Regions from separate parts of the Streptomyces sp. NPDC051636 genome, predicted to be linked through region 4. Evidence: riboswitches for the same ligand, from Rfam matches in the RefSeq annotation. Region 4 holds a riboswitch; each other region holds the start of a gene.
What was found. A riboswitch is a leader RNA that binds a small molecule or an ion and turns the genes downstream of it on or off. The one in region 4 is predicted to bind cyclic di-AMP.
Positions count from the first base shown of each region.

Region 1 (7,718 bases), on a different contig from region 4:
CGTCTCGTCCATTCCCGGCCTGTACTTCACCGGCCTCCCGGCGGCGTCGTCCTACGGCCCGGTGATGCGGTTCGTCTGCGGCACGGAGTTCGCCTCCCCACGCCTGGCGAAACACCTGGCCGCGGCCCACGGCTGAACGGGCCGCGGCCCACGGCACGTCCCCAGGGCATGTCTCTGCGCGGGGCAGGCCCCACCCGGCCGCCGCCAGCCGGTGTTCGCCGTACGGCCCGGTGATCCGCTTCGGCCGCGGCCGGCCGCGGCTCCGGCACTCCGCGGAGGCAGGCCCTACCCGGCCGCCGCCGCCCGCTGCCACGCCAGGAAGTCCTCGATCAGCTCGGGCGGATTGGCCGCCTCGGTGGCCTCGATCTCCCAGCCGGGGCAGTACATATCGAAGATCACGACGGGCAGCGGGCGGCCGAGGATCTTCTCGATGCGGCCCTCGGAGTGCAGGTCGCGGGCGAGGCCGACACAGGCGTCGGCGAAGTGGAGGCCCAGCAGGTCGCGCTTGGCGCCGATCTCGTCCTCCCCGTCCGTCTCGTCCACCTCGTCCGGGTCGCCCTCGAACCAGAGTCCGAGCCGCCGCACCTCCTCCTCGTAGAGCGCGCCGCCGACCGGGTCCTCGGGGACGTTGCCGAGCATCTCGAAGCCGTCCAGGAGCCAGCAGGCGTAGTTCCAGCGGGCCTCGCCGGGGTCCTCCGGGTACGTCTCCCGCTCGTACTGGGTCTCGGTGTTGTAGCCGATGGCCACGTACGGGCGGCGGTCGTCGTCGTCGACGCGCCAGATACGGAAGGAGAGCGCGTATATCTCGGGCTTCAGCTCCTCAGGGAAGCGCTCCAGGACGCCGGTCGCGGCCCGCAGCAGATGCGTCCGGAAATTCTCGCGCCGACCGGTCACACTCCACGCCCCCGCTCCGTCAGCCCAGTGACAGCAACTTAGCGGTTGAACCAGTCGGACACAGGAGGCAGCACCATGCAGGCACGGATGACCAACCCGGCGTACGTCCTCCCGGCCGCCCTGAAGGGCATCGGCAGCATCTTCCAGGCGATCGGCGAGGGCGGCCTGCCGGCCGAGCTGGCGGAGATCGTCGGGCTGCGCGCCAGCCAGATCAACGGGTGCAGTGCCTGCGTGCACGGTCACACGGCGAACCTGCGCAAGGCCGGGGCGAGCGAGGAGCGCATCGCGGCCGTCGCCGCCTGGCGCAAGGCGCCCTTCTTCACCGACGCCGAGCGCGCCGCGCTGCAGCTGGCGGAGCGGATGACGCGGCTCGCGGACCGGTCCGAGGAGCCGGTGCCGGACGCGCTCTGGGACGAGGTGGCCGGCCACTTCGACGAGAAGGAGCTGTCCGCGCTGATCCTCACCGTCTCGGTCACCAACATGTTCAACCGTCTCAACACCACCATCAAGGAGCCCGCGGGCACCACTTGGGGCTGAAAACAGCGGTGAGTCCAGGGGGCGCGGTGTCCGTATTCTCTGATCATGGCCGCACCCCCCGCACATTCACCCGTCGCATGCTCACTCGTCGCAACCGATCTCGACGGAACGCTCCTGCGCGGCGACGACACCTTCTCCGACCGCTCCCTCGCCGCCCTCGCGCGGGCCGAGAAGGCGGGGGCCCGGCACCTCGTGGTGACCGGGCGCCCGGCACCCCGGGTGCGGCCGCTGCTCGACGGCCTCGGCTGTACGGGACTCGCGGTGTGCGGACAGGGGGCGCAGGTGTACGACGCCGGCGCCGACCGCCTGCTGTGGTCGGTCACCCTCGACCGGGAGCTGGCGGAGACCGCGCTCGGCAAGATCGAGGCCGAGGTGGGGGACGTGTACGTGGCCGTCGACCAGGACGGGGTGGACGGGCTCACACTCATCGAACCGGGGTACCTCATGCCCCACCCCACCCTGCCCGCCGTACGGGTCCAGCGGCGCGAGGACCTGTGGCGCGCGCCGATCAGCAAGGTCCTGCTGCGCCACCATGCCCTGTCCGACGACGAGTTGGCGGCCACGGCCCGCTCGGTCGTGGGGTCGCTGGCGACGGTCACCATGTCGGGGCCGGGGACCGTCGAGCTCCAGCCGTGCGGCGTCACGAAGGCGACCGGGCTGGCGCTGGCCGCCGAGCGCCTCGGGCTGAGCGCCGAACAGGCCGTCGCCTTCGGGGACATGCCCAACGACATCCCGATGTTCGACTGGGCCGCCCACGGTGTGGCGATGGCCAACGCCCACCCCGAACTGAAGGCGGTGGCCGACGAGGTCACCCTGTCGAACGAGGACGACGGCATCGCCGTCGTCCTCGAAAGACTCTTCCCCTGAGGGGAGCGGAGCGGTCAGTACGCGCCGAACACGTTGTCGATCGAGCCGTACCGCGCGGCGGCGTAGTTGCAGGCGGCGGTGATGTTCGCGACCGGGTCGTAGATGTTGAACGACGTTCCGGCCACGTGATAGGCGCGGAACGTCGGGTCGATGACCTGCAGCAGGCCCTTGGACGGGATACCGGCGGCCGCGTTGGAGTCCCAGAGGTTGATGGCCAGCGGGTTGCCCGACGACTCGCGTATCACGTTGCGGTAGATGCCGTTGTAGCTGCCCGGGATGTGCTTCTCGGCCATGATCGCGAGCGACTGGCGGATCCAGCCGTCGAGGTTGTTCGGGTACGCGACCGTGCTGGTGGCCGTCGTGGTGGTGGCCGTCGTGGTGGTGGCCGTCGTGGTGGTGGCCGTCGTGGTGGTAGCCGTCGTGGTGGTGGCCGCCGAGGCGCTGGTCGCGCCGATCAGCGGGAGGGCGAGCACGGCGGCGCCGGTACCGGCGACTGCGACCTTGCGGACGAGGCGGGCGAAGGGGGCACGGCGGCGCTGAGCGGCAGCAGACATGGTGAAGTTCCTCTCCGTCGCCTGCGAGGTGAGCTGTCGGGTTCGGGCTGGGAGGTGCCCGGCCGTGCCGCCCGAAGACGGCACGGCTTCACCCCAAGCCGTTCCGGGACGACGGATGTCGCCCGGACCGGCGGCTTACCTGGGTCCCCCGCTCCTGCCGTACGCGAATGAGTTCGTCAATGGGTGTGACGGGCGGCGGCAGGATTAGGCGTCCGCCCGACGGCCCGGAACGTATGCGAGAGCACATGTCCAGAACAAGTAGCGGATTCACACAACGTCCTAGTTGACCTTGTTCTGGTGCGTATGAGGTGCTTGATCCTTTGCGCTCGCCAAGCCTCAACTGGCCAATGCCGAAAGGCGTAATGCCGGTATGGGGTGATAAACACGCCGGTCGGGTGGCGTGACCCAATTCACGGAATAACAATCGCGGCAAATGGGGCATGGAGGGCGACGTCTTGGGTAAGCGCGTCGGGCGTGGCGGCGCGGATCGGGCTGCTCCAAGCGGCGCAGTCGCGTCGTACTTCCGGGTAAGTAGATAAATATCTGTCCTTATCAACCGATCGAAAACATAACGGTCGTGGTCCGATAGCGCCCGGCCTGTAACAGTGGGCGCCCTCGGTGATCGAAAGCTGACCGGATACGCTGACTTGAGTGAGGGCAGCGACCTATCGACAAACCGTGTAATCGCCAGCAGACACCAGCAGACAGGAGACCCCTCGTGACCGTCGTCGGGCCATTCGGGCTGAGCGTGCGGGACCAGGCTCTGGAAGCCGATGTCCAGGCCGGACTGGCGGCTGTCGAGGAAGGCCTGCTCGAAGCCACCAAGAGCGAGGTCCCCTTCATCACCGAGGCCGCGCAGCACCTCGTGCGCGCGGGCGGGAAGCGGTTCCGGCCGCTGCTCGTGATGCTCGCGGCACAGTTCGGGGACCCGTACGCGCCGGGGGTCGTGCCCTCGGCCGTCGTCGTCGAGCTCACCCACCTCGCCACGCTGTACCACGACGACGTCATGGACGAGGCGGCCGTGCGCCGCGGGGTGGACAGCGCGAACACCCGCTGGGGCAACTCGGTCGCCGTCCTCACCGGCGACTTCCTCTTCGCCCGTGCCTCGCAGATTCTCGCCGACCTCGGCCCCGAGGCCGTACGGGTGCAGGCCGTGGCGTTCGAGCGGCTGGTCACCGGGCAGATCCTGGAGACGGCGGGGCCGCAGGACGGCCGGGATCCGGTCGAGCACTACCTGGACGTCCTGGGCGGCAAGACCGGGTCGCTGGTGGCGGTCTCCTGCCGCTTCGGCGCGATGATGTCCGGGGCCGACGAGACCGTGGTGGACGTCCTGACCCAGTACGGCGAGCGGCTCGGCGTCGCCTTCCAGCTCGCGGACGACGTGCTGGACATCGCCTCCGACTCCCACGAGTCCGGCAAGACCCCGGGGACCGACCTGCGCGAGGGCATCCCCACCCTGCCCGTGCTGCGCCTCAGGGAGCGGGCGGCACGGCTGGGGCTGCCCGAGGACATCGCCCTGTGCGACCTCCTCGACTCCGACCTGACCGACGACACCCGGCACGCCGAGGCCCTGACCGCGCTGCGCGCCCACCCGGCGCTGGAGCAGGCCCGCCGGGACACCGTGCGGTACGTGGAGGACGCGCGGTCCGCGCTGGCACCGCTGCGGGAGTGCGACGCGAAGGCGGCGCTCATGGAGCTGTGCGATGCGGTGGTGCACCGGGCGGGGTAACCGCCCGTTGCCCCGGTGCCGACCGGCGTGATCCTCTGCGACCCCTACGGGTCGGGGGAGACATCTCCACCCCGTGTCATACCCCAGGCGTACGCGGAGTTGGCTCCCCGGTCTGACGCTTCCTCACAGCCGATTTGGTGAGATGGAAACCACGGAAATCACCACTCCTCACCGATTCGGGTGAGAATGGCGGCTCAGGGTGGACCACTCGTGCGAGGACAGCCGCCGCCGACGACGGAGGTAAGGCACACATGGCACCGTACGAATCCGACGACACCACGTCCGACGACACCGCGGACACCGGACGCCGCAAGGCGGCCCGGTACGTCGTGCCGGTCGCGGTGGTGGGGGTGGCGGCGGCGACCATCGGGCTGGTCCCGGCGCTCGCCGACTCCGGCGACCCCGACCTGCCGAAGATCAGTGCTCAGCAGCTCATCAACAAGATCGCCAAGTCGGACGTGCAGCAGCTGTCCGGCACGGTAAGGGTCAGCACCGACCTGGGCCTGCCGAACCTCGGCGGCCTGGAGAGCGGCCTCATGTCCGGGGCGGGCCGGGGCGGTGACGGATCGTCGGCGGACCCGGCGTCCAAGCTCACCGAACTGCTCTCGGGCAGCCACACGCTGCGCGTGGCGGCCGACGGACCGGACCGGCAGAAGGTCTCGCTGATCGAGCGGGCCGCCGAGTACAGCCTCATCCACGACGGCAAGGACGTCTGGGGCTACGACAGCAAGTCCAACGAGGTGTACCACGGCACCGCGGACCAGGACGGCAAGGAGCGGCGGGAGAAGACGCCCGCCACGCCGAAGGACTTCGCCGACGAGGCCCTGAAGTCCGTCGACGACACCACGTCCGTGACCGTGGACGGCACCGTGCAGGTCGCCGGCCGGGACGCCTACAAGCTGCTCATCAAGCCCAGGCAGTCCGGCACCACGGTCGGCGCGATCAGCATCGCCGTGGACGCGAAGACGGGGCTGCCGCTGAAGTTCACGCTGACCCCGGCGAGCGGTGGCGCGGCCGTGGTGGACGCGGGCTTCACCCAGGTCAGCTTCGCCAAGCCGGCCGCCTCGACCTTCGACTTCAGCCCGCCCAGGGGCGCGAAGGTCACCGAGGAGGACGACCACGCGGCCAAGGCGCCCGGGAAGAGCTCCCCGAAGTCCGAGGAGGACTTCGCGAAGAGCCTCCAGGGCTTCGACGTCCTCGGCAAGGGGTGGAACTCCGTCGCCGTCCTGCACTCCGGCGCCGAGGCAGGCCTGCCCTCCGCGGCTGCCGGCGGCGGTGACCTGGGCGGCTTCCTCGGCTCGCTCGGCGACCACGTGACCGGCAAGTTCGGCAAGGGCATGGTGTTCTCCACCCGCCTGGTCAACGCACTGATAACGGACGACGGCAAGGTGTACGTCGGCGCCGTGGACAAGAACGCGCTGGTGAAGGCGGCCGACGCGGCTCGGTAGACACCGGCGGCAGGGCACGTACGCACACGCACGACGAATCGGGGGAGCCGATGGACGAACCGTCCGCCGCGGAGCAGGCCACGCGAGGCGCGGGTGACAGCGTCATCCACACCCGCGCGCTCACCAAGCGCTACCGCGGCGGACAGCTCGCCGTCGACGGCCTCGACCTGACCGTCCCGGCGGGCAGCGTCTTCGGCTTCCTCGGTCCGAACGGCTCCGGCAAGACCACCACCATCCGCATGCTGATGGGCCTGATCGAGCCCACCTCCGGCACGGCCCGCGTCCTGGGACGTCCCGTGCCCCGCGCCGCGCGCGCCGTGCTCCCGCAGGTCGGCGCGCTCATTGAGGGACCGGCTCTGTACGGCTTCCTCACCGGCCGCGACAACCTGCTGCGGTACGACGCCGCCGACCCGACCGCCGACCCGCGCACCCGGCGTGCCCGTGTCGCGGCGGCGCTGGACCGGGTGGGCCTGACGGCCGCCGCGGGCAAGAAGGCGAAGGCGTACTCCCTGGGCATGAAGCAGCGCCTGGGCCTGGCCGCCGCACTGCTCCAGCCGCGCAGGCTGCTCGTCCTGGACGAGCCGACCAACGGGCTCGACCCGCAGGGCATGCGGGAGATCCGGGCCCTGGTGCGGGAGCTGGCCTCGGACGGCACGACCGTGTTCCTCTCCTCCCACCTCCTCGACGAGATCGAGCAGGTGTGCACCCACGCCGCGGTGATGGCCCAGGGCCGGCTGATCACCCAGGGCCCGGTGGCCGACCTGGCGGCCGGGACACGCGGGCGGCTCGTGGTCACCACACCGGACACGGGCGACGCGGCCCGGGTGCTGAAGGAGCAGGGGGCCGGGGATGTCGTTGTCGCGGAGGACCGGGTGAGCGGCGAGCCGCCCGAGCGTGACCTGGCCGAGCTGAACGCGGCGCTGGTGAAGGCCGGCGTGCGGGTGCGCGGCTTCGGGATGGAACGGGCCTCGCTGGAGGATGCGTTCGTGGCGCTGACGGGGGAGGGCTTCGATGTCGCGGGCTGAGGCAGTGGCCGTACGCCGTCCCACCCCGCTGTGGACCTTCGGCCTGCTGCGCAACGAACTGGCCGTCACCTTCCGGCGCTGGCGCACGCTCGCGTTGCTGGGCGTGCTGGCCGCCGTGCCGGTGCTGGTCGGGGTGGCCGTGAGGATCGAGACGCGGGGCGGCTCGTCGGCGGGCGGCCGGGGCGGCGGGGGCGACGGCCCGGCGTTCATCGCCCAGATCACCAACAACGGGCTCTTCCTGGTGTTCACGGCGCTGGCGGCGACGCTGCCGTTCTTCCTGCCGATGGCGATCGGTGTGGTGGCGGGCGACGCGATCGCGGGCGAGGCCGGCGCCGGGACCCTGCGCTATCTCCTGGTGGCTCCGGCCGGCCGGACCCGTCTGCTGCTCACCAAGTACGCCACCACGGTGGTCTTCTGTCTGGTCGCCACCTTGGTCGTAGCCGTCTCGGCTCTCATAGTGGGCGCGCTGCTGTTTCCGCTCGGCGACCTGACGACCATCTCGGGCACACAGATCAGCTTCACCGAGGGCCTCGGCCGGGCGCTGCTGATCGCCCTGGTCGTCGCCGCTTCCCTGGTCGGCGTCGCGGCGCTCGGCCTGTTCATCTCCACGCTGACGGGCAGCGGTATCGCGGCCATGGCGACCACGGTCGGCCTGCTCATCACC
Region 1 covers NZ_JBITDA010000020.1:81,500-89,217, forward strand. Annotated here, with positions in the region: gene ACIBBH_RS29245 (FAD-dependent oxidoreductase) at 1-136, shown strand, start outside; gene ACIBBH_RS29250 (hypothetical protein) at 286-894, opposite strand; gene ACIBBH_RS29255 (carboxymuconolactone decarboxylase family protein) at 970-1,431, shown strand; gene ACIBBH_RS29260 (HAD family hydrolase) at 1,477-2,298, shown strand; gene ACIBBH_RS29265 (transglycosylase SLT domain-containing protein) at 2,313-2,852, opposite strand; cyclic di-AMP (ydaO/yuaA leader) riboswitch at 2,858-3,041, opposite strand; gene ACIBBH_RS29270 (polyprenyl synthetase family protein) at 3,571-4,581, shown strand; gene ACIBBH_RS29275 (outer membrane lipoprotein carrier protein LolA) at 4,833-6,029, shown strand; gene ACIBBH_RS29280 (ABC transporter ATP-binding protein) at 6,080-7,054, shown strand; gene ACIBBH_RS29285 (ABC transporter permease) at 7,041-7,718, shown strand, end outside.
Region 1: another riboswitch for cyclic di-AMP. It lies ahead of ACIBBH_RS29265 (transglycosylase SLT domain-containing protein); the one in region 4 lies ahead of ACIBBH_RS13405 (M23 family metallopeptidase).

Region 2 (7,718 bases), on a different contig from region 4:
GGATCGTCTTCCTCGGCTCGCCGATCGACGACACCGCGGCCAACGACGTCATGGCGCAGTTCATGCACCTCGAGCACCACGCACCCGACCGGGACATCTCGCTGTACGTGAACTCCCCCGGCGGCTCGTTCAGCGCCATGACGGCGATCTACGACACCGTGCGGTACGTCAGCTGCGACGTGGAGACGGTCTGCCTGGGCCAGGCGGGTTCGTCCGCCGCGGTGTTGCTGGCCGCCGGCACGCCGGGCAAGCGGTTCGCGCTGCCGGGCGCACGGGTGGTGCTCCAGCAGCCGTCGCTGGCCGAGCCCGCACAGGGGCAGCCGAGCGATCTCATCATCCGGGCGGAGGAGTTGGCCCGGGTGCGCACCCTGATGGAAGGAATGCTCGTTCGCCACACGGGCCGCAGCCCGGAGCAGATCCACGCGGACCTCGAGCGGGACCTGGTGCTGGATGCACGGGGCGCGCTGGAGTACGGACTGGTGGACGGGATCATCCCCAGCCGCAAGGCCCCGCGCGCCACGGCCCCGGGCACGAGGTGAGCCGCCGATGCTGCCACCGGAGCTGCCGCCGCTGCCCGCGCTGACCCGGGCCGAGGGTGAGTTGATCGACCGTTATCTGGAGGCGGTAGACCTGCTGGGCCGGATCAATCCGGCGCAGCACGGCCACACCTACAGCGGACTGCGGGCCGCCCAGGCGCTGGTGCGCAAGGCGACAGAGCTGCGCGACGCGCTGGCGTTGATGCACCAGCGGGGCGAGACGGAGTTGCATGCGCCCACCCTGGCGCGGGCGCTTCGGGTACTGGACGGCGAGCGCCGGACCGCGCGCGTCACCGTGCCACCGGACGGCGCCGGTTGACGCTTGCACCTTCGGGACTGAGTCGAAACGACCCAAAGGACGTACCCACGTCCGGAGTAGCCGCGCCTCCTTTTTCAGGGCTCCCGAGCTTGCGCACATCGCCCGGCCGACGGGCCTCGGGAAGTGCTTTCGCCCTGGTCCGGGGGTGCGCGGCCGTCCCGGCAGCGACTCGAACGCAGGCCTGTCCACCCGAACGGGTGAGTGGTGAGTAACACCACAAATCCCCGGTTCCGTTGGGATTTTCGGACAGCTGTGGGCGAAGATCCCTGTCTGACGACAAGCCCCCGCCACAGCGGTGGGGCGGTCCGGGCGGACGCCGAGTCCTGCCGCCGCCTGGATGACCGGTCGACAGGAGTGGATCGGCAGGAGTGGAGGACCCAAGCAAGACGGGTCGCCGGAGCGGACGTTCGTTCGCCTCCGAACGGCCCTTGGGGTGAAGCCGCGGCAACGCGGCCGGGCAACTTCGCCAGCCCGAATCCGACAGGTCATCCTTCACAGGCGGCTGACGAAGGGTTGCGCATGACTGCGCTCAATCGTGTCCCGTCGCTCATGGCCCGGGCCGGTACTGCCTCGGCCTTCGCCATCGCCGCCGTCGGCGGCTCGATAGTCGTACCCGGTGTCGCCTCCGACGCCGCGGCCGCGGCTCCGGCGACGAAGGCACTGCAGGTCGCGGCGTCCAAGAAGGGCGCGCCGTACCAGTGGGGCGCCACCGGCCCCCGCAGGTTCGACTGCTCCGGTCTCACCTTGTACTCGTTCAAGAAGGCGGGCAAGAAGCTGCCGCGGACGGCCGCCCAGCAGTACAACAAGACGCATCACATCTCCGCCAAGAGCCGCAAGGCCGGTGACCTGGTCTTCTTCCATTCGGGCTCGAGCGTCTACCACGTCGGCATCTACGCCGGGAAGGGAAAGATCTGGCACGCCCCGAGGACCGGGGACGTGGTGAGGCTGCAGAAGATCTGGACGAAGAGCGTCTGGTACGGCCGGGTCAGCTGACCCGCGGCAGAGGGGGTGGGCGGTGCCTGGCGTGCCGTCACCCCCTCTGCTGGCGACCCGGGCTGACCCGAGGTCAGACGGCGACGGCCTCAGGAGCGGGCCGCCCTCGGAGCCGTCAGCGCCGGCCCCCTGAGCCGTGCGCCCTCCCGGCCGCCGCCGGCCGCTCCGCCGCCGATCAGCGTGGCGGCCCGTACCACCCGGCCCGGCACGGCGCGGAGACCCTGCCGGACAACCCCTACGGCTCCTGCTGGCCGGCCGGCGTCACCGGGCGGGCCGGAAGTGTCCACGGAAGCTCGATGAGGACCGTCTTGCCCCCCTCGCGCGTGGGGCGCACCCTGAGCCTGCCGCCGCACTCGGCCGTCAGCCAGCGGATGATGACCATGCCGCGGCCGTTGTCCTGCTGCACGGCGGCCGGGAGTCTCTTCGGGAAGCGGGGGTGGCTGTCGGTGACGCCGATGCGCAGATGTTCGTCACGGTCGAGCGCGAGGTCCACCGTGAAGGTGGGTGACTGCCCCAAAGTGTGCTGTACGGCGTTGGTGGCGAGTTCGGAGACGATGAGCCGGATGGTGTCGGCCACGTCCGTGTCCGCCGGAAGGCCCCACTCCGCCAGGGTGCCCACCACGTACGTGCGGGCGGCGTAGACCGAGGCGGGATCGCTCGGCAGAGTGACGGATGCTTCCAAATGGTCTGCCATGGCGACGTCGTCCCTTTCCCACGGGACCGCAGTCCGACAGGAGCGGATGGTTCGAGTACGGTCCCGGACTGGTGCTTCATCGCCAGACTGCCATCAGCGCGCCGGTCACGGGTGGGATCCACCAAGAAGTGCATATATCTGTCGCTCGAAGCGGTGAACTCTGCGACGGCACACCCTGTGCGGGCGGCACATAAGGAGTAATGGCGAGTAAGGAGTGGCCCATGCAGAACGGTCCCGCGGTGCGCCGCCGGAAACTGGGCGCCGAACTGCGCGCGCTGCGCACCGGTGCGGGCCTCACCAGTGGTGAGGCGGCCCGTCTGGTGGGCTGGCACCAGTCGAAGGTGAGCCGGATCGAGACGGGCGCCAGCGGAGTGAAACCGGCCGATGTGCGGTTACTCCTGGATGCCTACGGCGTGACCGACCGCCAACTGCGCGAGTTGCTCCTGGTGTTGGCGGGATCGCACGACGGCGGCGGCCGGCACCACTGGTGGCACGCCTACCGCGGGGTGCTGCCCCCCACCTACCGGGACTTCATCAGCCTGGAGTCGCAGGCGAGCGGGATGCGCACCCTGGAGACATCGGTGGTTCCGGGGCTGCTGCAGACGCCTGAGTACGCCCGTGCGGTCACCCGGGCGGCCGTGGGCGGGGGCGTCGACGACACCGAGGAGCGGCTGGACACGCTGGTGGAGGTGCGGCTGGCCAGGCAGGACGTGCTGCAGTCGGATCCGCCGCTGGAGCTCAGCGCCGTCCTGGACGAGGCGGTGCTGCGGCGGGAGGTCGGCGGGCCGGACGTGATGGCGCGGCAGCTCCACAGGCTCGTGGAGGCGGCGCATCTGCCTCAAGTCAGGCTCCAGGTGCTGCCGTTTGCCGCCGGGGCGCACATCGGTATCACCGGCCCTTTCGTTATCTTCTCATTTCCGAGCACTTCTGATCTGGATGTGGTTGTTCTGGACCACTTGACGAGTAGCCTCTACTTGGAACGGAAAGAAGACCTCCAGGCTTACTCAGAGGCCTTCAACACCCTTCAGATCCACGCCCTTTCACCCGAGGACTCGTTGGATTACATCGCCGGGATAGGTGACGGCTCGTAAGGAGGCACCATGTCTGCACTGCCTCGGAACGTACCTTCCAGTACCGATCTGCACGGTGTGCGGTGGCTGCGCAGCAGCTACAGCACCGGAGCGAACAACTGCGTGGAGACGGCCCGGCCGCACTCCGGTCCCTGGACCGGGCTGCTCGCCGTGCGCGACTCCAAGGACCCGGCCGGACCCGCGCTGCTCTTCTCCCCCGGGAGCTGGGCGGGGTTCGTCGCCGCGCTCCGGTGACCTCGCACTGACCCGTTTCCGCCCAGGCGGTGCACGACCGTGTCACGCCGACTCATGGTCGCGTAGCGCCGATCACTCGTACAGCGCGTTCGATCTCGGCCCCGGAGAGGTCCGCTCGCGCGGTCAGCCTGAGCCGTGAGATGCCGTCGGGCACGGAAGGAGGACGGAAGCAGCCCACGGCCAGGCCTGCCGCCCGGCAGTCGGCCGCCCAGCGCACGGCCTGCTCCGGGGACGGGGCACGCACGGAGACCACCGCGGCGTCCGGACGCACCGCCTCCAGACCCGCGGCGGTCAGGCGTGCGTGCAGTTCGGCGGCCACCGAACGTGCCCGCGCCGCCCGTTCCGGCTCCCGGCGCAGCAGTCGGAGGGCCGCCAGGGCCGCGCCCGCCGCGGCGGGGGCGAGGCCCGTGTCGAAAATGAACGTTCGTGCGGCATTGACCAGGTGGTCGATCACCCGGGCCGGGCCGAGCACGGCGCCGCCCTGGCTGCCCAGCGACTTGGACAGGGTGACCGTCACCACCACGTCGTCGGCGCCCGCGAGCCCCGCCGCGTACGGAGCGCCCCGGCCGCCCTCGCCCAGGACGCCCAGGCCGTGGGCGTCGTCCACGAGCAGCCCCGCGCCGTGCTCCCGGCACGCCTCGGCGAGCGCCGCCAGCGGTGCCGCGTCCCCGTCGACCGAGAACACCGTGTCGGAGACGACCACCGCGGGCCCCTCACGCGTGCCCAGCGCCTTGCGCACCGCGTCCGGGTCGGCGTGCCCCACGACCTGCGTGGCGCCCCGGGCCAGCCGGCAGCCGTCGATGAGGGAGGCGTGGTTGCCCGCGTCGGAGACGATCAGTGAGCCGTGCGGCGCCAGCGTGGTGACGGCGGCGAGGTTGGCGGCGTACCCGGAGGAGAACACCAGGGCCGCCTCGAAGCCGCAGAAGTCGGCCAGCTCGCGCTCCAGCTCGGTGTGCAGCTCGGTCGTGCCGGTGACCAGCCGGGACCCGGTGGAGCCGCCGCCCCAGGTCCGCGCCGCCGCCGCGGCCCCCTCGGTGACCTCGGGATGGCGGGCCAGGCCCAGGTAGTCGTTGCTCGCGAGGTCGAGGAGCGGTGAGTCGGCGACCCGGGGCCGCAGGCTCCGCACCAGTCCGGCGCGGCGGCGCTGCTCCGCCTGGTCGTCGATCCAGCCGAACGCCATGACTCCTCCGGGGATTTTGTAGGCAGTGGACAGACACTAGCCGGACGGCCAGTCGCCCAGGGTGTGGCAATACCCACACGGTGAACCGTCTCCGTTGTGCAAACTCTCCTTGGCCCCGGGCGGTCACGTAGGACAGGATCGGACCTCATGAACCTGCTGAACACGCTGGTGGACAAGGGGCTTCGGCGCGAGCTGCCGACCCGCGAGGAAGCACTCGCCGTACTGGCCACCTCCGACGACGACGTACTCGATGTGGTGGCCGCGGCCGGCAAGGTGCGCCGGCACTGGTTCGGCCGGCGCGTGAAACTCAACTATCTGGTCAACCTCAAGTCCGGCTTGTGCCCGGAGGACTGCTCCTACTGCTCACAGCGGCTCGGCTCCAAGGCCGACATCCTGAAGTACACCTGGCTCAAGCCCGACGAGGCCTCCGAGGCGGCGGCCGCGGGCCTGGCCGGAGGTGCCAAGCGGGTCTGTCTGGTGGCCAGCGGGCGCGGCCCGACGGACCGGGACGTGGACCGGGTGTCGGACACCATCAAGGCGATCAAGGAGCAGAACGAGGGCGTCGAGGTGTGCGCCTGCCTCGGCCTGCTCTCCGACGGCCAGGCCGAGCGGCTGCGCGAGGCGGGTGCGGACGCGTACAACCACAACCTCAACACCTCGGAGGGGACGTACGCGGACATCACGACCACGCACACGTACGCCGACCGGGTGGACACGGTGCAGAAGGCGCACGCCGCCGGTCTGTCCGCCTGCTCCGGGCTGATCGCGGGCATGGGCGAGTCGGACGAGGACCTGGTCGACGTGGTCTTCTCGCTGCGCGCGCTGGACCCGGACTCCGTTCCGGTGAACTTCCTGATCCCGTTCGAGGGCACCCCGCTCGCCAAGGAATGGCACCTCACCCCGCAGCGCTGCCTGCGCATCCTGGCCATGGTCCGGTTCGTCTGCCCGGACGTCGAGGTGCGCATCGCGGGCGGTCGCGAGGTGCATCTGCGCAGCATGCAGCCGCTGGCCCTGCACCTGGCCAACTCGATCTTCCTCGGCGACTACCTCACCAGTGAGGGCCAGGCGGGCAAGGCCGACCTGGAGATGATCGCGGACGCCGGGTTCGAGGTCGAGGGGGCCGGCCAGGTGACGCTGCCGGAGCACCGGGCATCGGCCGGGGGCGGCTGCGGGTCACACGCGGAGGCGGGCTGCGGCTCGCACGCGGCGGACGCCGGTTGCGGCTCCCACGAGGGCGGCGGAATCTGCGGTACCGCTTCGGTCCCCCAGACGGGCGAGGCACGTACCGACCTCGTCGCCGTACGCCGCCGGGGTGCCGGCACGGACCTCGCGCCCAATGCCTGACCGGCCCGGCCTGAGCGTGCCGGAGCTGCTGGAGCTGGACAGGCGGCACGTGTGGCATCCGTACGGCCCGATGCCCGGGCGTGCCGAACCGCTCGTCGTGGAGTCGGCGAGCGGGGTCCGGCTCCGGCTCGCCGACGGCTCGGGCGAGCTGGTGGACGGCATGTCGTCGTGGTGGTCGGCGATCCACGGCTACAACCACCCGGTCCTGAACGAGGCCGCGCGAGAGCAGATCGGGCGGATGAGCCACGTGATGTTCGGCGGGCTCACCCATGAGCCCGCCGTACGCCTCGCGAAGCTCCTTGTCGACATGTCGCCCGAGGGGCTCGAGCACGTCTTCCTGACCGACTCCGGGTCGGTGTCGGTCGAGGTCGCGGTCAAGATGTGCCTGCAGTACTGGCGTTCGCTCGGCCGCCCGGAGAAGAGCCGCCTGCTGACCTGGCGGGGCGGCTACCACGGCGACACCTGGCAGCCGATGTCCGTGTGCGATCCCGTGGGCGGGATGCACGGACTGTGGAGCGGGGTGCTCCCGCGCCAGCTGTTCGCCGACGCGCCGCCCGTGGAGTACGAGGACGCGTACGCCGACCACCTGCACGACCTGATCGAACGGCACGCCGGTGAACTGGCCGCCGTGATCGTGGAGCCGGTGGTGCAGGGCGCGGGCGGGATGCGGTTCCACTCCCCCGCCTATCTGCGCACTCTGCGCGAGGCGTGCGACGCGCACGACGTGCTGCTGGTGTTCGACGAGATCGCGACCGGATTCGGGCGTACTGGTGCGCTGTTCGCGGCGGACCACGCGGCCGTCACGCCGGACGTGATGTGCGTCGGCAAGGCCATGACCGGCGGTTACCTGACGATGGCCGCGACGCTGTGCACCGCGCGCGTGGCCGACGGCATCTCTCGGGGCGAGGTGCCGGTCCTGGCCCACGGGCCGACGTTCATGGGCAATCCGCTCGCGGCGGCCGTCGCCTGCGCCTCCATCGAGCTGCTGCTCGGTCAGGACTGGCGTACGGAGGTCAAGCGGATCGAGGCGGGCCTGCGGGACGGGCTCGCTCCGGCCGCCGAGCTGCCGGGCGTGCGGGACGTACGGGTCCTGGGCGCCATCGGGGTCGTCCAGCTCGACCACGAAGTGGACATGGCGGCGGCCACCGGGGCCGCCGTGCGCGAGGGCGTCTGGGTGCGCCCGTTCCGCGACCTGATCTACACGATGCCGCCGTACGTCACCTCGGACGCGGACGTGGCACGGATCGCGCGCGCGGTGTGCGCGGCGGCGCGGGAGGGATGAGATGCCGGTACTGGTGATCACGGGAACGGGTACGGAGGTCGGCAA
Region 2 covers NZ_JBITDA010000015.1:61,789-69,506, forward strand. Annotated here, with positions in the region: gene ACIBBH_RS24980 (ATP-dependent Clp protease proteolytic subunit) at 1-539, shown strand, start outside; gene ACIBBH_RS24985 (hypothetical protein) at 547-855, shown strand; cyclic di-AMP (ydaO/yuaA leader) riboswitch at 1,160-1,371, shown strand; gene ACIBBH_RS24990 (C40 family peptidase) at 1,375-1,848, shown strand; gene ACIBBH_RS24995 (ATP-binding protein) at 2,084-2,542, opposite strand; gene ACIBBH_RS25000 (helix-turn-helix domain-containing protein) at 2,764-3,633, shown strand; gene ACIBBH_RS25005 (DUF397 domain-containing protein) at 3,643-3,867, shown strand; gene ACIBBH_RS25010 (8-amino-7-oxononanoate synthase) at 3,920-5,047, opposite strand; gene bioB (biotin synthase BioB) at 5,195-6,391, shown strand; gene ACIBBH_RS25020 (adenosylmethionine--8-amino-7-oxononanoate transaminase) at 6,384-7,673, shown strand; gene bioD (dethiobiotin synthase) at 7,675-7,718, shown strand, end outside.
Region 2: another riboswitch for cyclic di-AMP. It lies ahead of ACIBBH_RS24990 (C40 family peptidase); the one in region 4 lies ahead of ACIBBH_RS13405 (M23 family metallopeptidase).

Region 3 (7,718 bases), on a different contig from region 4:
ACCCCTCGGAGAGACACGCGTCGTACGTCAGCAACCCCAACGACTCCGAGTTGCCCAGAATCGCCACCCGCGGCCCGGAGGGCAACGGCTGCCGCGCGAGCAACAGCCCCGCGTCCACCAGTTCGGTGATCGTGTCCACCCGGATCACCCCGGCCTGCCGCAGCAGCGCGGACACCGTCGCGTGCGGCAGCCGTGTGGCCCGCACCGCGTGCCCCTGTGGCGCGGACCCGGCCCCCTGCACCACGACCAGCGGCTTCGCCGCCGCCGTCCGCCGCGCGAGCCGGGTGAACTTGCGCGGGTTGCCGATGGACTCCAAATACATGAGGACGACGTCGGTGTCCGGGTCGTCGTACCAGTACTGCAGGACGTCGTTGCCGGAGACGTCCGCCCGGTTGCCGGACGACACGAAGGTCGACACGCCCGTGACCCCCGTCACCCCTCCCCCGCGCCGGTGCAGCCGGGACAGCAGCGCGATGCCGATGGCGCCGGACTGGGCGAACAGCCCGATGCGGCCGGGGCGCGGCATCTCGGGGGCCAGGGAGGCGTTGAGCCGTACCTCCTCGGAGGTGTTGATGATCCCGAAGGCGTTCGGCCCGATGATCCGCATGCCGTAGGTGCGCGCCTGCCGGACGAGGGCGCGCTGCCGCTCCCGCCCTGCGGACCCTGCCTCGGCGTACCCGGCGGAGACCACGACGAGCCCCTGCACGCCGTGCTCGCCGCACTCGGCGACCACCTGGGGCACGTGCTCGGCGGGCACGGCGACGACGGCCAGGTCCACGGGGCCGTCGATGTCCCGCACCGAGCGGTGCGCGGGCACCCCGTCGACCTCCTTCAGGTCTTCGGGGAAGGCCTTGTTCACGGCGTGGAGGGTGCCGGTGAAGCCGGCGTCCCTGATGTTGCCGAGAAGGCCGCGTCCCACGCCTCCGGCGGTGCGGCCCACACCGACCACGGCGACCGACCCCGGCGCCAGCAGCCGCCGTACCGACCGTGCCTCGGCGCGCTGCTCCCGCGCGCGCTGCACGGCGAGCGAGCGGTCGGTCGGTTCGAGGTCGAACTCCAGGCGTACGACGCCGTCCTCGAAGCTGCGCTTCTGGGTGTACCCGGCGTCCGTGAACACCTTGATCATCTTGGTGTTGGCGGGGAGCACCTCGGCGGCGAAGCGGCGGATGCCGCGCTCGCGGGCGACGGCCGCGATGTGTTCGAGGAGGGCGGAGGCGACCCCGCGGCCCTGGTGGGCGTCCTGCACCAGGAAGGCGACCTCGGCCTCGTCGGAGGGCGCGGAGGCGGGCATGCCGTCGGCGCCGATGCGGTCATAGCGTACGGTGGCGATGAACTCGCCGCCGACCGTGGCCGCCAGTCCCACCCGGTCCACAAAGTCGTGGTGCGTGAAGCGGTGGACGTCCTTGGCGGACAGACGGGGGTACGGGGCGAAGAAGCGGTAGTACTTCGACTCGTCGGAGACCTGTTCGTAGAAGCTGACCAGCCGGTCGGCGTCATCAACGGTGATGGGCCGGACGCGCGCGGTGCCGCCGTCGCGCAGCACCACGTCCGCCTCCCAGTGGGCGGGGTACTGGTGCCGGTCCTGCCGGTCGGCCGAGGTCTGCATGGGCCCCAGAGTACGGCTCGCGTACGACAACGGCGCGAGGCAGTCTGTGGAGGACGACGTCGGATCGAGGCCGCGATCCGACGACACACCCGGACGGGACGAAGGACCGTCCGGGCATGCTTCACGATATGGGAAACTGGTCTAGACAACCTGAGAACCGAAGGGCAGCAACACATGGCTGAGCGCCGCGTCAACGTCGGCTGGGCCGAGGGCCTCCACGCCCGCCCCGCCTCCATCTTCGTCCGAGCCGCCACGGCCGCAGGCGTGCCGGTGACGATCGCCAAGGCCGGCGGCACTCCGGTCAACGCGGCCTCCATGCTGGCCGTCCTCGGCCTCGGCGCCCAGGGCGGCGAGGAGATCGTCCTCGCCTCCGACGCCGAGGGTGCGGACGCCGCCCTGGACCGTCTGGCGAAGCTGGTCTCCGAGGGGCTCGAAGAGCTGCCCGAGACCGTCTGAGCGTCAGCACGCCGGACGGTGGAGCCGCGTCGACCTTTCCGGTCGGCGCGGCTCCACCGTTTTACCGGAAATTCCGGGGCGCACGACAGTACATGACAGCACGCAAATGAATTCAGGCAGGGGAAAATACACCTCCGCCGAATTACTCTTCTTTGTATACGGTGCCCGTGTTAATGCCGCAGGCCCGACATGTTTACGGCTTGTTGCGAAGTCCTCACACGCTCCGGACGGTCCGCACCGCCGGTGAACCGCAGCCGGTGCGCGGCCGCCGCGCGTTCGGTGTGCAGCGCCGTCATCGCCCGCGCGCGCTCGCCGTCGCCGCGCGCCACCGCGTCCACGATGGCGCCGTGCTCGGCCCAGGACTCCACCGGGTTGGCGGGTGCCTCCACGGCGTACATCCAGGCGATCTTGTGCCGCAGCTGGGTGAGTACGGAGGTCAGGGCGTGGCTGCCGGAGGCCTGGGCGAGCGTCTCGTGGAACCAGCCCCCCAGGGAGCGCAGATCCTCGCTGTTGCCCCGGCGGGCCCGCTCCTGGCCCAGCCTCACCAGGCCCCGCAGCACCTTGAGATGGGCCTCGGTGCGCCGCTGGGCGGCCCGGGCGGCACCGAGGGGCTCCATCAGCAGGCGCATCTCCAGCAGGTCGGCGGCCTCCCGCTCGGTCGGTTCGGCGACGCACGCGCCCGCGTGCCGCCGGGTCACCACGAAGCCCTCGGCCTCCAGGGTGCGCAGCGCCTCGCGGACGGGGACGCGCGAGACGCCGTAGCGGCGGGCGAGGAGCTCCTCGGTGAGCCGGCTGCCGCGCTCGTAGACACCGGCCACGATGTCGTCCCGGATCGCCGTGCATACCGAGTGCGCCGGAATACGCATGACCGACCTCCGTCTTAATCCCCGTGAAACGTCGCTGATTGACGTGTGTTCCGTGACTCTATTGCAATGAGCGGGAATTTCCGATGGCAGGCCGGAATCCATGGATATTTTTTGGACAGCGGGGGTCCGAAACCACGAAAGCCCCGGCTGGTGGGCCGGGGCTTCGGGTGGTTGCGTGGTGGTTCGTCAGACGTTCACACCGCCGTGTGCGTCAGACGTTCACGCCGTGCTTGCGGAGGTAGGCGACCGGGTCGACGTCGGAGCCGTACTCCGGGGTGGTGCGGGCCTCGAAGTGGAGGTGCGGCCCGGTGACGTTGCCGGTCGCGCCGGACAGGCCGATCTGCTGGCCGGGGGTGACCTTCTGCCCCACCGAGACGCCGATGGACGACAGGTGGCCGTACTGGGTGTACATGCCGTCGGCCATCTTGATCACGATCTGGTTGCCGTACGCCCCGCCCCAGCCGGTGGAGACCACGGTGCCGGAGCCGACCGCGTGGACGGCGGTGCCGCTGGCGGCGTGGAAGTCGATGCCGGTGTGGGAGCCGGAGGACCACAGGGAGCTGCTGGCCTGGTAGCCGGTGGAGACGTAGGAGTGCGCGATCGGCGCCACGAACGCGTTGAGCCGCTTGCGCTCGGCCTCGCGGGCCGCCCGCTCCTCGGCCTCCCGGGCCTTCTTCGCCTGCTCGGCGGCCTCCTTGCGCGCCGCCTCCTCGGCCGCCTTCAGCTCTGCGGCCTCCTTCTGGGCGGTGGCCTGGGCGTCGATCTGCTCGGGGACCGAGTCGCTGATGGTGATGACCGGGGTGAGGCCGGTCTGCTCGACCGCGGGCTCGGCGGCGAGCGCCGGGGCGGCGAGAGTACCGATGGCGCCGGTGGTGGCGAGGGCCGCGACGCCCGCCGCGCGGGCGGTGGTGCGGTGCATCCGGCTGGGACGACGGTGCTTCCCGGTGGCGCGGGTGAACGCCATGAAGTGGCTGGTCCTTTCCTTCCTTCTCGCCTACCGGGTTAGCTGACGGGTTCGGAGCAGGAAGGTCTCCTACGGGCCCCCTCGCTGCGCGCGGGCGTCCGATTCACCCCAAGGGACGGTGGGTCCCCGGTTCCCCTGGCTCGCGCCGTACGGGGATTCGGCGATGGCTGTCCGGTGCCGCGGGTGCGGCGCACTGCCTGACGGACAGCCCGGAAGAAGCTAAGGCGCGCGGCTTCCAATCCTCAAACGGATCAGGGTCTTTGTAGCGCATCCCACAGGGCAGACAGGCAACCTCCGTCTCAATTCGGACATGCAGCGGGCCACATGGGGAACAAAGGGGCCCCGGTGATCCCGTCGGTCACCAGGGCCCCACGCGCGTGCCGCTACTCGGCGGACACGACGGACACTTCACCGAGACCGAGTGCCTCGACCGGCTCCTTGATCTGCGCCGCGTCCCCGACCAGGACCGTCACCAGACGGTCCACCGGGAAGGCGTTCACGACCGCCGCGGTGGCCTCCACGGTGCCGGTCGCGGCCAGCTGCCGGTACAGCGTCGCCTGGAAGTCGTCGGGCAGGTGCTGCTCGACCTGGTCGGCCAGCGTGCTCGCCACTGCCGCCGCCGTCTCGTACTTCAGCGGCGCCACCCCGACGAGGTTCTGCACGGCCACGTCACGCTCGGCGTCGGTGAGCCCCTCCGCGGCGAGCGTGCGCAGGACCGTCCACAGGTCGTGCAGCGCCGGGCCGGTGTTCGGGGTGTCCACGGAGCCGCTGATGGCGAGCATCGAGGCGCCGTTGCCCTCGGGGCCGGACCTGAGGACCTGCCCGAACGCGCGGACGCCGTAGGTGTAGCCCTTCTCCTCGCGCAGGACGCGGTCCAGGCGGGAGGTGAGGGTGCCGCCGAGGCAGTACGTGCCGAGCACCTGGGCGGGCCACACGCGGTCGTGCCGGTCGGGACCGACGCGGCCGATGAGCAGCTGCGTCTGGACGGCGCCGGGGCGGTCGACGATGACGACGCGGCCGGTGTCGTCGGCGGTCACCGGCGGCACGGGACGCGGCTGGGCCGCGGAGCCGCTCCACGCGCCCAGGGTGTCGCCGAGCAGCCCGTCCAGGTCGATGCCGGTGAGGTCGCCGACCACCACGGCGGTGGCGGTGACGGGCCGCACGTGCCGCTCGTAGAAGGCCCGCACGGTTGCCGAGTCGATCTTGGCGACCGTGTCCTCGGTGCCCTGGCGCGGCCGGGACATGCGCGAGGTCGCCGGGAATAGCTGCCGGGACAGCTCCTTGGCGGCCCGGCGGGAGGGGTTGGCCAGCTCGTGCGGGATCTCGTCGAGGCGGTTGCGCACCAGCCGCTCGACCTCGCTGTCGGCGAACGCGGGCGCCCTGAGGGCGTCGGAGAGCAGGTCGAGCGCCTTGCCGAGCCGGGAGGCCGGGACCTCCAGGCTGAGGCGCACTCCGGGGTGGTCGGCGTGCGCGTCGAGGGTGGCGCCGCAGCGCTCCAGCTCGGCGGCGAACTCCTCGGCGGAGTGCTTGTCGGTGCCCTCGGAGAAGGCGCGCGCCATGATCGTGGCGACGCCGTCGAAGCCGGCCGGCTCGGCGTCCAGGGGCGCGTCCAGGAGCACCTCCACGGCGACGACCTGCTGACCCGGGCGGTGGCAGCGCAGCACGGTCAGGCCGTTGTCGAGCGCGCCGCGCTCGGGGGCCGGGAACGCCCAGGGCCTGGCCTCGCCCGCCTGGGGCTGCGGGTGGAACTCCATAGCGGCGAGCTCGCTCACTTGGCCGCCTCCTCGTTCTCGTCGCCGGCTTCCACGGTTGCCTCGGCCTCGGGGTCTTCGGGGGGATCCGCGTCCTCGGTGTGTTCGGCGGCCTCGGCGGAGACCGGCTCGTACACCAGCACCGCGCGGTTGTCGGGGCGCAGGCGGGCCTTGGCGACCTCCTGGACCTCCTCGGGGGTCACCTCCAGGACGCGCTGGACGGCGGTGAGGGCGAGCTTCGGGTCGCCGAACAGGACCGCGTACCGGCACAGTTCGTCGGCGCGGCCCGCGACCGTGCCGAGCCGGTCCAGCCACTCGCGCTCCAACTGGGCCTGGGCGCGCTCCATCTCCTCGGGCGTGGGGCCCTCCTCGGCGAACCGGGCGAGCTCCTCGTCGATCGCGGTCTCGATGACCGGCACCTCGACGTCGCCGGAGGTCTTCACGTCCAGCCACCCCAGGGAGGGCGCCCCGGCCAGCCGCAGCAGACCGAACCCGGCCGTCACCGCCGTACGGTCGCGTCGAACCAGCCGGTTGTAGAGACGGGAGGACTCACCGCCGCCGAGGACGGTCAGCGCCAGGTCGGCCGCGTCGCACGCGCGCGTGCCGTCGTGCGGGAGCCGGTAGGCGGCCATCAGGGCGCGCGCCGGGACCTCCTCGACGACGACCTCGCGCAGCTGCCCGCCGATGATCTCCGGCAGCGAGCCGTCGCGCGGCGCGGGCTTGCCGTCATGGGCGGGGATCGAGCCGAAGTACTTCTCGATCCAGGCCAGGGTCTGCCGGGGGTCGATGTCGCCGACGACGGAGAGGACCGCGTTGTTGGGCGCGTAGTACGTGCGGAAGAACGCGCGCGCGTCCTCCAGCGTGGCCGCGTCCAGGTCGGCCATGGAGCCGATCGGCGTGTGGTGGTAGGGGTGGCCGTCCGGGTAGGCGAGGGCGGTGAGCCGCTCGAAGGCCGTGCCGTACGGGACGTTGTCGTACCGCTGCCGGCGCTCGTTCTTGACGACGTCCCGCTGGTTCTCCATGGACTCGTCGTCGAGGGCGGCGAGCAGCGAGCCCATGCGGTCGGCCTCCAGCCAGAGGGCGAGTTCCAGCTGGTGGGCGGGCATGGTCTCGAAGTAGTTGGTGCGCTCGAAGCTGGTGGTGCCGTTGAGCGAGCCGCCGGCGCCCTGCACCAGCTCGAAGTGACCGTTGCCCGTCACCTGCCCCGAGCCCTGGAACATCAGGTGCTCGAAGAGGTGAGCCAGACCGGTACGCCCCTTGACTTCGTGGCGGGAGCCGACGTCGTACCAGAGGCAGACCGCCGCGACCGGGGTCAGGTGGTCCTCGGAGAGCACCACGCGCAGACCGTTGGCCAGCCGGTGCTCGGTCGCTGTCAGGCCCCCGGAGCCTGCCTCGGCTGTGGTCGTGTGACCCATGGGCATGTACGTCCCTTCGATCGCGAGGCGGTCGTGAGACCGCGGTCTTCCTGCCGGTCCTGCCACTGTATGCAAGCGTGCGGACCCTGGGCGAAGTTCCCGCAGCACGTACGCCCACAGCGGATCGCGTAGCCTGCGGGCAGCCGTGCCGCGGACGCCCGACCGCGGTGCCCCCGGTGCCGATCAGGACCGCCGGTACCGGGTGCTGGCCCGGGCTGTCAGTGCCGCGGTCCACAATGGTCCGCGTCAGATCCGTCAATCGCTTCAGCAAGGAGCCGGCAGCGATGGCCCGCCGCAGCACGAAGACCCCGCCGCCCGACGACTCGTACGAGGAGAGGATCCTCGACATCGACGTCGTGGACGAGATGCGTGGCTCCTACCTCGAGTACGCGTACTCGGTCATCTACTCGCGCGCCCTGCCGGACGCCCGCGACGGCCTCAAGCCCGTACAACGCCGCATCGTCTACCAGATGAACGAGATGGGCCTGCGCCCCGAGCGGGGATACGTGAAGTGCGCCCGCGTCGTCGGCGACGTCATGGGCAAGCTCCACCCGCACGGTGACGCGTCGATCTACGACGCGCTGGTGCGCATGGCGCAGCCCTTCACGATGCGCGTGCCCCTGGTGGACGGCCACGGCAACTTCGGCTCGCTGGGCAACG
Region 3 covers NZ_JBITDA010000018.1:133,806-141,523, reverse strand. Annotated here, with positions in the region: gene ACIBBH_RS27925 (GNAT family N-acetyltransferase) at 1-1,606, opposite strand, end outside; gene ACIBBH_RS27920 (HPr family phosphocarrier protein) at 1,781-2,062, shown strand; gene ACIBBH_RS27915 (GntR family transcriptional regulator) at 2,233-2,928, opposite strand; gene ACIBBH_RS27910 (M23 family metallopeptidase) at 3,140-3,892, opposite strand; cyclic di-AMP (ydaO/yuaA leader) riboswitch at 3,906-4,065, opposite strand; gene ACIBBH_RS27905 (M16 family metallopeptidase) at 4,276-5,664, opposite strand; gene ACIBBH_RS27900 (M16 family metallopeptidase) at 5,661-7,064, opposite strand; gene ACIBBH_RS27895 (DNA topoisomerase (ATP-hydrolyzing) subunit A) at 7,343-7,718, shown strand, end outside.
Region 3: another riboswitch for cyclic di-AMP. It lies ahead of ACIBBH_RS27910 (M23 family metallopeptidase); the one in region 4 lies ahead of ACIBBH_RS13405 (M23 family metallopeptidase).

Region 4 (7,718 bases):
TTCGAGAACACCCGGCCCGACGGCGGTTTCGCGCCCCGTCCCCCCTTCCGGCCGCTGACCCGTTTCGAGGGCCAGGGCCTGGACAAGGGACATGTGGTGAATGATCTGCTCTTCCGCCGCGTACAGCATCGGGAGCAGCAGCGACGTTAGGGTCAATGCCGTGGCCACCTTTCCCCCGTATCCGACGCACCCCACCGGCTCCGCAGGCCCGCCCGGCGCCGCCGGCGGGGCGCTCCGGCACCCGCACTGGTGGCAGCGCAGGTGGGTGCGGTACGGGGCGCTCATCACCCTGCTCGCCCTCTCCGGGCTGGTCATCCTGGCGCTCGTGCGGCAGCAGACCGGCACGGACGGGTTCCTGGTCGGGCTGGGGCTGGCCGTGCTGCCCGTGCCGCTGCTCATAGCCGCCTTCCGGTGGCTGGACCGGGTCGAGCCCGGGCCCTGGCGGAACATCGTCTTCGCCTTCGCCTGGGGCGCCTGCGCGGCCGCGCTGATAGCCATCGTCGCCAACAGCTTCGCCACCAAGTGGATAGCCACGTCGACCGCCGACCCCTCCAGCGCCGACACGCTCGGCGCGACCGTGATAGCGCCCATCGTGGAGGAGTCCGCCAAGGCAGCGGCCGTCCTGCTCGTCTTCCTCTTCCGCAGACGGGACTTCACCGGGATCGTGGACGGCGTGGTGATAGCCGGGGTCACCGCCACCGGCTTCGCCTTCACCGAGAACATCCTCTATCTCGGTACCGCCTTCGGCACCGACCAGGTCACCGGCGACCGCGGCATCGCCTCCGTCACCGCCGCGACCTTCTTCGTGCGCGTCATCATGTCCCCGTTCGCGCACCCCCTGTTCACCGTCCTGACCGGCATCGGCTTCGGTATCGCCGCCCTGTCCGCGGACCGGCAGCACGTGCGGCGCGGGCTGGTGCCGCTGGGCGGGCTGCTGCTCGCGATGAGCATGCACGCGTTCTGGAACGGCTCCTCGACCTTCGGCCCGTACGGCTTCTTCGCCGTGTACGGGGCCTTCATGTTGCCGGCGTTCGGGCTGCTGACCTGGCTGGTGATCTGGACCCGGCAGCGCGAGCTGCGGACCGTGCGCGAGGAACTGCCGGCCTACGTCCTCGCCGGGTGGCTTGGGCCGGGGGAGCCGTTCGCGCTGGGCTCCATGCGGGCACGGCGGCTGGCCCGCGACCACGCCCGCCATCACCTCGGCAAGTCCGCGGCGCGTGCGGTGGAGCGGTACGAGGCGTACGCGACGTCGCTGGCATTCCTGCGGCACCGGGGGCGGCGCGGCCGGGCGGGCGCCGACTTCGTCGTACGGGAGCGGGAGTTGCTGTCCGAGCTGTGGAACCGCCGGCAGGTGGCGCGGCCCGCGCTGGAGTACGCGGCGAGGGCGACGGCTCCTGTGGTACCGACGCCCTGGCCGGTGTACGGGGTGCAGGGCGCGTACGGGTACGGGTATCCGGTGGGACAGCCTCATCCCGCGTACCTCGCGTACAACGCGTACAACCCGTACCGGACCTAGTGCGAGCTACGCCGACGCCTCCGTCAGCCTCGCCAGTTCCTCCTGTGTGAGCTCCAGCTCCGCCACCCCCAGCAGCGCCGGCAGCTGGTCCACCGTGCGTGCCGAGGCGATGGGGGCCGCCACCGTCGGCTGGGCGGCGAGCCAGGCGAGGGCCACGGTGGCCACGGGGACGGCGTGGGCGGCGGCGATCTCGTCCAGGGCCGCGAGGACCCGGCGGCCACGCTCGGTGCCGAGGTGCTTGGCGGCACCGCCCGCCCGCGCGCTGTCGACGGTCGTACCGGGGCGGTACTTGCCCGTGAGGAAACCGGCGGCGAGGGAGAAGTACGGGACGACCGCGAGGCCGGCCCGGGCGGTGACGTCGCGCAGGGGGCCCTCGTAGGTGTCGCGCGAGACCAGGTTGTAGTGCGGCTGGAGCGCCACGTACCGGGCGAGGCCCTTGCGCTCGGAGAGGTCCAGGGACTCCTGGAGGCGCTCGGGAGAGATGTTGGAGGCGGCGATGTACCGGACCTTGCCCGCCCGGACCAGTTCGTCGAGGGCCCCGATGATCTCCTCCACCGGGACCTCGGTCTTGTCGTAGTGGGTGTAGTACAGGTCGATGTGGTCGGTGCCGAGGCGGCGCAGGGAGGCGTCGGCCGCGGCCTTGATGTTGCGGGCGGTCAGGCCCTGGTACTTCGGGTGCTGGCTGACCTTGGTGGCGATGACGAGGTCGGAGCGGTTGCCGCGGGACTTCACCCAGTTGCCGATGACGGTCTCGGACTCGCCGCCCTCGTTGCCGTCGGCCCACGCCGAGTAGGCGTCGGCGGTGTCGACGAAGTTGCCGCCGGCGGCCGCGTAGGCGTCCAGGACGGCGAAGGACTGCGCCTCGTCGGCGGTCCAGCCGAAGACGTTGCCGCCCAGGCAGAGCGGGAAGACCTCGAGGTCGGAGAAGCCGAGCTTGCGTAGAGAAGTCATGCCTTGATTCAACAACCGCGGCGGCGGCCGACATTCCGCCTGGGGTGCCGCATCAGCGCGTGTCCCGGACCCGCACGCGGAGGAAACCGGCGGCCCTGACGTCGGGGGGTCGCCGTCAGGGCCGCCGGGGAACGAAAGGACGCGTCAGGGGGTGAGGCCCTTGCCGCGCAGCCACGTCATCGGGTCGATGCCGGTGGCCTGGCCGTCGGGGTGGACCTCGAGGTGGAGGTGCGGGCCGGTGACGTTGCCGGTCGCGCCGACGCGGCCGATGACCTCACCGGTGCTGACCTTCTGGCCGACCTTGACGTTGATCGAGGACTGGTGGCAGAACCACAGCTCGGTGCCGTCGTCGAGGGTGAGGATCGTGCGGTAGCCGTAGGCGCCGGCCCAGCCCGCCTCGGTGATCGTGCCGCTGTGGATGGCTTTGATGAGCGTGCCGGTCGGGGCGGCGAAGTCGAGGCCGGTGTGGTAGCCGGAGGACCACATGGAGCCGGCCTGGCCGAAGGTGCCGGTGATCGTGTACGAGGACGTGGGCAGCGTGTACTGCTTGGCCAGCTTGGCGAGGCGGTCGGCCTCGGCCTGCTTCTCGGCGGCGGCCTGCGCCTTCTCCTTGGCGGCGGCGGCCTTGGCCGCGGCCTCCTTCTCCGCCTTGGCGGCCGCGTCGGCGGTCTGCTTCTCGGCGGCGGCCACGGCGGCGGCGGTGGCCTTGCCGTCGACCTGGCTCTGCTGCTGCTCGGCCTGGGCCATGATCCGGTTGCGCAGCACCTCGCCGGCGTCGGTGCTGCTCTGGTCGGGGTCGGCGGAGGCCACGCCGACGTTGGTCAGGGTGGCCGCGGCGGCCTCGGCACCGTCGGCGTCGTCGGCCAGCAGGGAGCCGACGGAGGGCAGGTCGGGCAGGGAGATGGAGACCGGCGGCTTGCCGGTGTTGGCGCTGGCCATGCCGCCCGCGCCGACGGCGGCGATGACGCCGACGCCCAGGACGGTGGAGCTGCGGGCGAGTCCGCCGCCGCGCTGCTTGGTGACACGGTGCCGGCCGCGGACCGGGGGAAGGGACTCCTCGGTGGGGTTCCACTCCTCCCAGAGGCCCTCGTCGGTGCGGTACTCGCCGTAGCCGAAGGTCTCGGTGCGCTGGCTCGGCACGAACGGGGCAGTGGGGGCAGGCCGGTTGGACGCCACGCGGGCGTGCTCCTTTCCTTCCGTCTCGCCTACCGGGTTAGCTGACGGGTTCGGAGCGGGAAGGTCTCCTACGCGCGTATACCGGTCGTGGACTCAGCGAGTTCACGACGGCGTTCGCGTGATTCACCCCAAGGTGGTGGTTCCCCGGTTCCCTTTCGGGATTCGGCGCGTGCGCACGGAGCCGCCTCGGGTGACGGCTGGGACGACCGCGCTGCGTTATCGAACGTTAATAGACCTACCTGTCAGTTTCCAAGTCGCTCCACTTGATCATTAACGTTTTCCCGGGGGAACTTACCTGCCATGACCGGCGAAAACCGGGCGAGTTGACTCCCGCTCGGCACACTTCAGGAGTCACAGGCGTTTTGATGGTGACTCAGCTGTGATGCGGAGGGCGCTCGGCGGATGACCGTGCGTGAGTGCCGGACCGGGGAAGCCGCGCCCGGGGAGGGGCTGCGCCGGGTCGCGCGACGAGGAAACACCCGGGGCCGGAATCCGTGTACTGGATTCCGGCCCCGGGTCTTCAGTAGCGGGGACAGGATTTGAACCTGCGACCTCTGGGTTATGAGCCCAGCGAGCTACCGAGCTGCTCCACCCCGCGTCGTTGTGTCTCCAGTGTACGCCATGCGCAGGACAGCTCGTACACGGGTTTTCGACCAGGGCTTTTCCCGGGGTTCCGCTCAGCTCAGCAGGTGCCGGTTCGGCGCCTTCGCCGCCGCCTCGTACTCCGGCAGGACGACCACGTCCACGCCTGCGGCCGCCAGCAGCCCGCTGCCGTCGGCCCCGGTGACGAACGTGTCCGGCTCCCGCCACGCCGTGACCACCCGCCGAACCCCCGCATCCAGGATCAGCCGGGCACAGGGCGCGGGCCGGGAGGCCCGCCGGGCGCACGGTTCGAGGCTGCTGTACACCGTGGCCGTGGCCAGCCGGGCGTCGGCGGCCGGGATCCTGGCCAGCGCCGCCTCCTCCGCGTGGACCACGGGGTCGTCCCCTTCCCGTGAGTGGCCGCGCGCGAGCTCCGTACCGTCGGCGGCCACCACCACCGCCCCGACGCTGAACGCCGTGTCCGAGGGCGGGCACAGCGCGGCCAGCTCGCAGGCGATCCGCAGCCAGTGGCGGTCGGCGGCGGAGACGGAGATGCCGGTGCCGGGTGCGGTCGGCTCGTAGCGCATCAGGACGACGTCCTCGATACGGCGCGTCTCCAGCAGCCGCAGGCGGCCGGCCTGGTAGCCGCCGGGGCCGAAGAGGCGGGGCGCGTTCGGGTCGCCGACGAGGAGGGGGGCGAGGACGAGGTGCAGTTCGTCGGCGAAGCCCTGCTGCAGCAGCTGGGTGTGGATGGTCCCGCCGCCCTCTACCATCAGGCGGCGCACCCCGCGCACCTCATGCAGGTGTTCGAGCAGCGCGGGCCAGTCGAGGCCGGCGCCCAGCGGGACGACATCGGCGGCGAGGCCCAGTGCGCGGGCCCGCTCCGCTCCCTTGTCGGTCGTGTAGAGGACCTTCTCACCGCCCGTGTGCCAGAAGTTCGCGTCCGGGTCCAGGTCTCCGGCACCGCTGACGGTGACCTTGAGGGGGTACTCGGCCTGCCCCGCGGCGAGCCGGGCCGCCCGCCGCTCGGGCGAGTTGACCAGCAGCCGCGGGTTGTCGGCACGGATGGTGCCGGCGCCGACCAGGATCGCGTCGACGGAGGCCCGTACCTCGTCGACCCGGTCGAAGTCGGCCGGGCTGGACAGCAGCAGCCGGTCGGGGCCGGTGTCGTCGAGGTAGCCGTCGAGGGAGACGGCGGCGGACAGCAGTACGTACGGTCGGGGCATCGACGCGCTCTCTTCGGGCGACGGGCGGGGGCGGGCGGGCAGACGGACGGACGCGTGGGCGGACGGGGAGACAGGGCTTGGTTCAAGTTTGAAACAAACCTACACTGGCGGCATGACGACCCGCTGGCTCACCCCCGAGGAGCAGCGCGCCTGGCGCGCGTACGTGGCAGCGACCCATCTCCTGGAGGACGCACTGGACCGGCAGCTCCAGCAGGACGCGGGCATGCCGCACCTTTACTACTCCATCCTGGCCACCCTCTCCGAGACTCCGGAACGCCGGCTGCGCATGACCGAGCTCGCCGAGGCGCTGAAGATCACCCGCAGCCGGCTGACGTACGCGGTGACCCGGCTGGAGAAGGACGGGCTGGTGCGGCGCGAGAGCTGCCGGTGGGACAAGCGGGGCAGTGTCGCCGCCCTGACCGACGAGGGGATGGCCGTGCTGGAGCGCGCGGCACCGGGCCATGTGGAGACCGTCCGGGCGTCGCTGTTCGACCATCTCGCCGCCGAGCAGGTGCAGCAGCTGGAGGCGATCTGCGGGGGGATCGTGCGGGCGCTGCAGGGTGACGGGACAGTGCGGCCCGCGCCCGACGAGGTGCCGTGGCGGCGCCGCTCCTCCCCGCCGTGCTCCTGACCGCCGCCGCGTGACCGTGAAGCCGGGGGCATCGGATCCGGCTGCGTCGGAGCGGGCGAAATCCAGTTGCTTCAAATTTAAAGCATGGAGTAGGGTTCCGGCCGTGGATCTGCTTCAAATCTGAAGCAGGTTTCTGCCCCGACCACCGGACCCGGAGAACCCGCATGCCCGACACCCCCGCCGCCACCCCGCGCGCCCGCGTCCGGGTACCGCTGCGCTTCCACGACGGCTACAGCGTCGACGCCGACCTGGTCACCTTCCACGGCCTGGCCGACGGCCGGGAACACGTGGCCGCCGTCCTCGGCAGCCCCGCCCCCGGCACCGTCCCGCTGGTCCGCCTGCACTCCGAGTGCCTGACCGGGGACGTCTTCGGCTCCGCCCGCTGCGACTGCGGTCCCCAGCTGCGCGAGGCGGTCGAGCGCATCGCCGGCCGCGGCGGCGTCCTGCTCTACCTCCGCCAGGAGGGCCGCGGCATCGGCCTCTACAACAAGCTCGACGCGTACGCCCTCCAGGACCAGGGCCTGGACACCTACGAGGCCAACGCCGCCCTCGGCCTGCCGGAGGACGCCCGCGACTACACGGCGGCCGGCCAGATGCTCCGCGCCCTCGGCATCGAGGAACTGGACCTGCTCTCCAACAACCCCGACAAGGCGGACCAGTTGCGCGGGCTGGGCATCGATGTGCGGGACCGGGTGCCCACCGGGGTTTTCACCACCGCCCACAATGTGCGGTACCTGCGGGCGAAGGTGCTGCAGACGCAGCACACGCTGCCGCTCGGGGAGTTGACAGAGCTCGGCGCGGGGTGAGCGGCGGCTGAGCGGGTCCCGGGCCGGGCAGACCGCGCATGTGGGCCATGCGGACAGGTCAGGACCCGCCCGCGGGACCGCCGCCCGGGAAAGAGTGCCGCAGGCAGCAGGCCAGGGCCGGCAGCCCCGCCGCGACCGCGTACGCGATCCGGAATCCCGCCGGGTCCGTGCCCGCCGAGCCCAGCACCACCGACAGCAGCGCGGTGCCCACCGAGGCCCGGACCCGGGAGTTGATGCTCAGCGCGGTGCTGGCGGCGGCCACGCGATCGCCGGGCAGGTCGCGAACAGCAGCAGCGCGAGGCCCGGGCGCCGCTCGGTCCCGCCAGTTGAACAACAGCTGCCCGAGCACTTCCGGCCGCCCGTACCGAACCTGCGCGAGCTCCGCCTCCCCCGACTCACCGAGGCCCACCTCGGTGAGCGGCGTACCCGACTCCGGCACGCCGAGCAGACGCAGCGCGACGCCCGCGCAGCCTTCCGCCCACCCCGGCGGGCTCACGAACCCGGCCACGGGCCGGCCCGGCACAGGGGGCGCGTCGACGAAGGCGACCGCCGGCAGACGGGCGAGACCCCACAGCACGTGCGCCCCCCGCGCCCGGACGCGTACCGCCCGGAGGCTCGCGACCCCCCGAGGTCCGGCTCGCCCCCTTCACTCACCTCACGAACCAGGAAGGGCGGGCGCACGACGGGCTCCTGGCCGACCGGCTGCTGCGCCTGCGCAGGATGACCCGGGACGCCGCGCGAGCGAACGTCCTGCTGGTCCACGTCCAGCGCAGCTCCTCGGTGTTGGCCCGGGCCGTGGCGGCGCTGCGGAACCTGGAGCGCGCCGGGGT
Region 4 covers NZ_JBITDA010000005.1:353,233-360,950, reverse strand. Annotated here, with positions in the region: gene trmB (tRNA (guanosine(46)-N7)-methyltransferase TrmB) at 1-150, shown strand, start outside; gene ACIBBH_RS13415 (PrsW family intramembrane metalloprotease) at 161-1,516, shown strand; gene ACIBBH_RS13410 (aldo/keto reductase) at 1,523-2,467, opposite strand; gene ACIBBH_RS13405 (M23 family metallopeptidase) at 2,612-3,643, opposite strand; cyclic di-AMP (ydaO/yuaA leader) riboswitch at 3,655-3,821, opposite strand; tRNA gene ACIBBH_RS13400 (tRNA-Met) at 4,168-4,241, opposite strand; gene ACIBBH_RS13395 (dihydrofolate reductase family protein) at 4,321-5,451, opposite strand; gene ACIBBH_RS13390 (MarR family winged helix-turn-helix transcriptional regulator) at 5,564-6,082, shown strand; gene ribA (GTP cyclohydrolase II) at 6,247-6,888, shown strand; gene ACIBBH_RS13380 (hypothetical protein) at 6,947-7,465, opposite strand; gene ACIBBH_RS13375 (hypothetical protein) at 7,609-7,718, shown strand, end outside.